Methyloferula stellata AR4: one gene and its partner. The main gene of each other region encodes a partner of the protein of the gene in region 2 in a complex. Links are inferred from orthologs where the notes say so. Each region holds a gene or a part of one and is shown on either strand. Other genes may lie near its edges.

Region 1 (3,301 bases), 270 kb from region 2 along the record:
ATGGCAGCGGATCGGCCGCTTTCGATACGATCTATCCGGGCTGGTACGACGGACGCGCGACGCACATCCATTTCAAGATCTATCTCGGAGATCGAAACGTCCTGACCGGGCAAGCTTTCTTTCCCGATGCGCTGAACGAGTTTCTCTATCTGAATGTGCTCGCCTATCAAGGCCGGGCGGGCAATAGAATGGTGGTCAACGCCAATGACATGATCGTAACGGAGCAGGATCCGCAGCGGCTCGGGTTTTGCTCCATTCGCGAGGCACGTGACCACTACGAAGCGAGCCTCATTGTCGGCGTGGATCGGGCGGCCGATTTTACAAAAGCTCCGCCCACGCCCCCGCCCCCGCCCCCGGCAGGTTCTGTGTTTGGCAGGTTGTTTGGACGACCTTCTTTGCCGAAACTCAGGAACCGCACCGCCGCGCTCGTGCCAGGCCTCATTCAAGGCCCATAATTTTCGTCATACGCGGGACCCGCGCGATCAGTTCGTCTCTCCGCGCAATCGGGCCGAACGGGAAATTTGCCCGGCGCCTGTCAGGCGTCCTGCCTCTTCAAGCAAAAGCTCAAACCTCTTAGTTTTTGACAAAGGCGCGCAAGGAAACAACGGCCGTACGGCGGAAACCTTTTCGCAGAGACCAACCCACGGCGCCGGACTATGGAGGAGATCGCAATGGGTAATCAGCCTGTGTCGTTCGATGAGAGCCGTGTCACCTGGTACAAGCTCGACTGGCTGGACCATGTCGAATTCTACGTCTACAAAATCGACGAAGCCAACCGTATCGTCGACATATTGTTCAAGTTCGCGGCCAATCAGAAAGCGGACCTGCATCAGCACCATGCCGATTACGTTACATTCGTGGTCCAAGGGGAACTGCGCTTGTACAATAAGGCTGGGGATCTGATTGAGATCAGGCCGACAGGAAGTTACGTGTCGGGTTCGGCAATGAGCGAGCCGCATACCGAAGGCGGCGGCGATCGGGACGCGATCGTCTTTTTCAGCAATCGCAACGTCCAGGACGTGCTTTATCGGTTCCTGGACGACAATTTAAATCCGATCCGGGATCTGCGTTTTGAGGATTTCAAGGCGCAATTCGAGGCGCAGGGCCAGCCCATCTGGCAAAAAACTGCGGCCTGATGCCCTGAGCGATTTAGCTGCTTAGCCCGCCGATCAGGCTCGGCATGTCGAGCGGGCGGAAGCCGTAATGCGTCAGCCAGCGCACGTCGGCCTCGAAGAAGGCGCGCAGGTCCGGCATGCCATATTTGAGCATGGCAATGCGGTCGATCCCCATGCCCCAGGCGAAGCCCTGATAGACATCGGGATCGAGCCCGCAATTTCGCAGCACGTTCGGATGCACCATGCCGCAGCCGAGAATTTCGAGCCAGTCGTCGCCCTCGCCGAAGCGAATTTCGCCGCCTTTGCGCGAGCATTGAATATCGACTTCCATCGACGGCTCGGTGAAGGGAAAGAAGCTCGGCCTGAAGCGCATCTTGACGTCGGACACTTCGAAGAAGGCCTTGCAGAATTCTTCCAGCACCCATTTCAGATGGCCGAGGTTTGCCTGCTTGTCGATGACGAGGCCTTCGACCTGATGAAACATCGGCGTATGCGTCTGGTCGGAATCGCAGCGATAGGTGCGGCCCGGGCAGATCACCCGGATCGGCGGCTTTTGCGTCAGCATGGTGCGCACCTGCACCGGACTCGTATGGGTGCGCAGCACTTTGCGTTCACCCTTGGCGTCGGGCATCAGGAAGAACGTGTCGTGCATTTCGCGCGCGGGATGATCCGGCGGGAAATTCAGCTTGGTGAAATTATAATCGTCGCTCTCGATATCCGGCCCTTCGGCAATCGAAAAACCCAAGTCGGCGAAGATCGCGGCGAGTTCGTCCATGACCTGCGTGATCGGATGAATGCGGCCGGCTTCAAGCGGCGTGACGCGCACCGGCAAAGTCACATCGACGGTCTCGGCGACAAGCCTTGCTTCGAGCGCAGCTTCCTTCAAGATAACTTTGCGCGCGGCGAGCGCTTCGGTGACCTTGTCTTTGAGGGCATTGATCGCGGCGCCTTGAGTCTTGCGTTCGTCGGGCGCCATTTTGCCCAGGGTTGCAAGCAGGGCCGAGATCGATCCCTTCTTGCCGAGCGCGGCGACGCGCACCGTCTCGAGCGCAGCCTCGTCGGCGGCAGCTTCGACGGACGCGAGCACATCGGCTTCAAGCGATGCCAATTCGGACATGGATGATCGATCTCTATTTTAGCTTGTCTGATGCGCGGTTTTTGCCACGCGCATCAGAGCTTGTCGAGTAACGCCGGTTTCAGCGCTTAGCGAGGCGACGAGCCAGGCTTTTGCCGATTGAACCGTGCCGGCTTTTGCGCCGCGGCAGCCGGACCATTGGCATGCGGAGCAGCGCCCCGGCCAGCCGGCTGGGGGCGTTTGCCCGGCGCATGCGCCCGCGGCCCAGCGGCAGCACCCGCACCGTCTCCACGGAACTCGGCGCTTTTGCCGGGTCCGCGCGGCGGCTGCCGGTTGCTGCGGCCTTTCGGATGCGGCTGCGCCGGACGCTCGGAGACCGCCGGGCGCGGCATCGGACTTCCCGGCGGAAGCCTGCGATCCGTCGTTGCGATCTTCTCGCGGATCAAGGATTCGATCGCCCGCAGAAACGGCCGTTCCTCGCCGTCGCAAAACGAGATGGCAATGCCCGACGCGCCCGCCCGCGCGGTGCGGCCGATGCGATGGACATAGGATTCAGCCACGTTCGGCAGATCGAAATTGATGACATGGGTGACGTCATCGACATCGATCCCCCGCGCCGCAATATCGGTTGCGACAAGCACCTTCACGCTGCCGTCGCGAAACCCGGCCAAAGCCCGCTCGCGCTGGCCCTGGCTCTTATTGCCATGGATCGCGCCGGCCGGGATGCCATTGGCTTCGAGATGTTCGGCGACATGATTGGCGCCGTGCTTGGTGCGGGTGAAAATCAACGTGCGGCCGGAGCCTTCTTCCCGCAAAAGCTCGACGAGAACATGCCGCTTGCGCGCCGTCTCGACGAAGATCACCTGCTGATCGATTTTCTTGACCGTCGAGGCGACAGGCGTCACGGCGACTTCGACCGGCTCGTGCAGAAGTTCGCCTGCGAGCTGGCCGATGGCGCGCGGCATGGTCGCCGAGAAGAACAGGCTTTGCCTTTTCTTCGGCAGCACCTTGGCGATGCGGCGGATCGCGTGGACGAAGCCCATATCGAGCATCTGGTCGGCTTCGTCGAGAACGAGGATCTCGACCTTGTCGAGAATTAAGGTGCCTTGGT
Region 2 (3,335 bases):
GCTTCGAAGACATGTGCTTCGACGATTGATGTCCATACTGATGTCTTGCCGCATAATGCCCTGTCGCGTGGCGTCCTGGCCGCGAGGCATGATAATGGCGGCCTCGCCCATGTGATCCATGTGGTGAAGCATGGGCCGCGTGTGCGCCATGGCCGCGTCGGGCCGCATGCGCCGCGGTCGAAGCGCCCCCGCCACCGCCGCCATTGCCTCCACCTTCCGGATCGGCCGAAACGCCATGCTTGTGCGCGACGGGGCCGAAGCTGGCGAGACATTGATTATAGGCGTCCGCTGCCTGAATCTTCTCGCAATCCGCGATCGTGCGTGGTTCGGCGGCGACCGGGAGCGCTGCAAAAATGGCAAACATCAAAGTCAGAGCGACGGGGGTACGCCCGAAACAAGGCCGCCTTTTTGTCCGGCTTGCCGGGCCGGCATTTTGAGCTGTTGAAAACGTCAGAGCGGGATGAGGAAAAGTGTGTAGCGGTTTTCCGCTTGCATCCCGCTCTAATCTATTAGAATCGATCGCGTTCGTGACTTTGGATTGATTCAATCCAAAGTCATCGTGATCTAGGGCTTCGCCGGAAAATACGTCATCTCTCACAGAGTCTATCCTCGCAGGTTGGCGCCGGTTTTCTTTTCGACTTCGGCGATGATCTTGCCCGCGGCGGCATCGATCTCGGCCTCGGTCAACGTCTTGTCGCGGGGTTGCAGCGTAACGCCGATAGCGACGGATTTCTTGCCTTCCGGAACCCCTTGCCCTTCGTAAACATCGAAGACCGTCACTTGCGTGACGAGATTGCGTTCGCCGGCCTGCGCCGCCTTGACGATATCTCCGGCCTTCACGGCTCGGTCGACGATAAAGGCGAAATCGCGTTGCAGCGGCATGAACTCCGACAGGTCAAGCTTTGGCTTCGCTTTGGTCGGCTTCAATTTCGGCGCTGGTATGTCGTCCAGCAGGATTTCGAAGCCAACCAGGGGACCTTCGACATCGATCGCGGCCAGAAGGCGGGGATTGAATTCGCCAAACCAGCCGATGATGTTTTTGGGTCCGAATTGCAGCGTAGCCGAGCGGCCCGGATGAAGCCAGTCCGGCGCGCCGGATACGACCTGCAAACCGCCCAAAGCCACGCCCAAAGAGGCAAGAAGACTCAAGGCATCGTTCTTGGCATCGAATGTATCGACATTCGATGCCGGCGCCGCCCAATGACGCCCGGCGCCTTGCGGCTTCGCCGTGCCGCGCCTGACGCCCGCCGCCGCGACGAACTGGTCCTTTTCATCCTGCCCTTTGAAGATTTGGCCGACTTCGAACAAAGCCACATCGCCGAGGCCGCGATCGGCATTGCGTTGCGCTGCCGCGACAAGACCCGGCAGCAGGCTCGGGCGCATGGCGGATAGTTCCGCCGCGATCGGATTGGCGAGTTCGACGGGAGGCGCCGCGCCAAACAGAAGGGCGCGTTCCTTGGCGACGAAGGACCATGTGACGGCCTCGACCAGGCCCTGCGATGCCAGTGCGCGCTTGGCCGCGCGGGTGCGCTTTTGCAACAAAGTCAGAACAGGCTCGGCGATCTTTTGATCGAGCCGGGGCAAAGGCACCGAAGTGATATTGTCTATGCCCGCGATCCGCACGATCTCTTCGACAAGATCGGCCTTGCCTTCGACATCCGGCCGCCAGGACGGCACTTTGACCATTACGCGGTCGCTATTGCCATCGGCAAGCGCAAGCTCGAAGCCGAGCCTTTCGAGGATCGCCGCCATGTCGGAAATCGGCAGGTCAAGGCCGGTGAGGCGCTTGACCTCGCTCCAGGGGAAATCGATGCGGTGATCGGGCTCGGGGATCTTTCCGGCGAGCGTGATCTCGGACGCCTCGCCGCCGCAAAACTGAAGCACGAGATGGGTCGCAAGTTCCTCGCCCGGCGGACAAAAAGCCGGATCGATGCCGCGCTCGAACCTATAGCGGGCGTCCGACGTGATGCCGAGCTTGCGGCCCGAACGGGCGATATTGGTCGGGTCCCACAAAGCCGATTCGATCAGGACTTCCGTCGTCGTCTCGTCGCAGCCGGAGGCCTCGCCGCCCATGATCCCGGCAATCGATTCGACGCCGCGATCGTCGGCGATGACGACCATGCTGTCGTCGAGCCTATAGGTCTTGCCGTCGAGTGCCAGAATCTCTTCGCCGTCCTTGGCGCGGCGCACGACAAGATCGCCATGCACCTTCTTCGCGTCGAAGACATGCAGCGGCCTGGCGCGATCGAAGGCGAGATAATTGGTGATATCGACGAGCGCGTTGATCGGCCGCAGACCAATTGCTTTCAGGCGCTTCTGCAGCCAGTCGGGGCTCGGCCCGTTTTTCACAGCCTTCACGAGGCGCAGCGCGAAGGCCGGCGCGAGATGCGCGTCTTCGGGTGCGAAGTCGAGCTTCACCGCGACAGGGCAGGGGAAATGCCCCGGCGTCGGCGCGATCTTATGGGTCTTCAATTTGCCGAGGCCGGCCGCAGCCAGATCGCGGGCTATGCCTTCGACGCCCATGGCGTCCGGCCGGTTCGGCGTAAGGTTGATTTCGATCATCGGATCGTCGAGGCCGATCCAAGCCGCATAGGCCTGTCCGAGCGGCGCGTCTTCGGGCAGTTCCAGAATGCCGTCGTGATCCTCGGAGAGGCCGAGTTCGGCGCCCGAACAAAGCATGCCGAGCGATTCGACGCCGCGGATCACGCCTTTGCCCAAAGTGATCTTCTTGCCCGGGATATAGGTGCCGGGGGCTGAGAAGACCGATTTTAGCCCGGTCCGCGCATTGGGCGCACCGCAGACGACTTGCACCGGCGCACCCGCGCCCGTGTCGACCATACAGACCTGCAACCGGTCGGCATTGGGATGCGGCTTTGCCCCGATCACAGTGGCGATTGTGAAATCCCGCAAAGCCTCAGCCGGATTTTCCACATGTTCGACCTCGAGCCCGACGCGCGTCAGCGTGGCTGTGATCTCATCGAGCGAGGCCTCGGTCTCAAGATGGTCCTTGAGCCATGAAAGGGTGAATTTCATCGAGATCCTATTGCGAAGCGGGGATTGTCGCTTTTGCCGCTGGTTCTAGAAGGATAGAGCAGCAAGTTCCAGAAGACCCGAAGTAGAGGACGCATGGACAAGGTTCAAGCTCTGTTCGAGGCGGCGAGCGCCGTGCGGCGCCACGCCTATGCGCCTTATTCGGGTTTTGCGGTCGGTGCGGCTCTGTTGACGCCATCAGGCGCCATATTTTCCGGTGCCAATGTCGAGAATGCGGCCTATCCGACGGGGATTTGCGCCGAGGCAGGCGCAATCTCGGCCATGATCGCGTCGGGCGAGCGCCA

What was found.
Region 1: the proteins of pheT (region 2) and pheS are in contact, whole or in part, in a crystal structure (PDB 6P24), measured with the Escherichia coli proteins. The link is inferred for Methyloferula stellata AR4 from one-to-one orthologs.

The regions. Positions count from the first base shown.
Region 1 is NZ_ARWA01000001.1:1,869,435-1,872,735, reverse strand. The notes cover bases 192-3,174. They hold pheS (phenylalanine--tRNA ligase subunit alpha), read right to left. Parts: upstream 2,233-3,174; coding sequence 1,150-2,232; downstream 192-1,149. Other genes in these bases: A3OQ_RS0109195 (DEAD/DEAH box helicase), read right to left, coding at 2,319-3,174; A3OQ_RS0109205 (hypothetical protein), read left to right, coding at 657-1,136; A3OQ_RS0109210 (intradiol ring-cleavage dioxygenase), read left to right, coding at 192-455. In the rest of the region: more of A3OQ_RS0109210, read left to right, coding at 1-191; more of A3OQ_RS0109195, read right to left, coding at 3,175-3,301.
Region 2 is NZ_ARWA01000001.1:1,594,610-1,597,944, forward strand. What follows is about bases 319-3,335. They hold pheT (phenylalanine--tRNA ligase subunit beta), read right to left. Parts: upstream 3,034-3,335; coding sequence 604-3,033; downstream 319-603. Other genes in these bases: A3OQ_RS0107820 (cytidine deaminase), read left to right, coding at 3,127-3,335.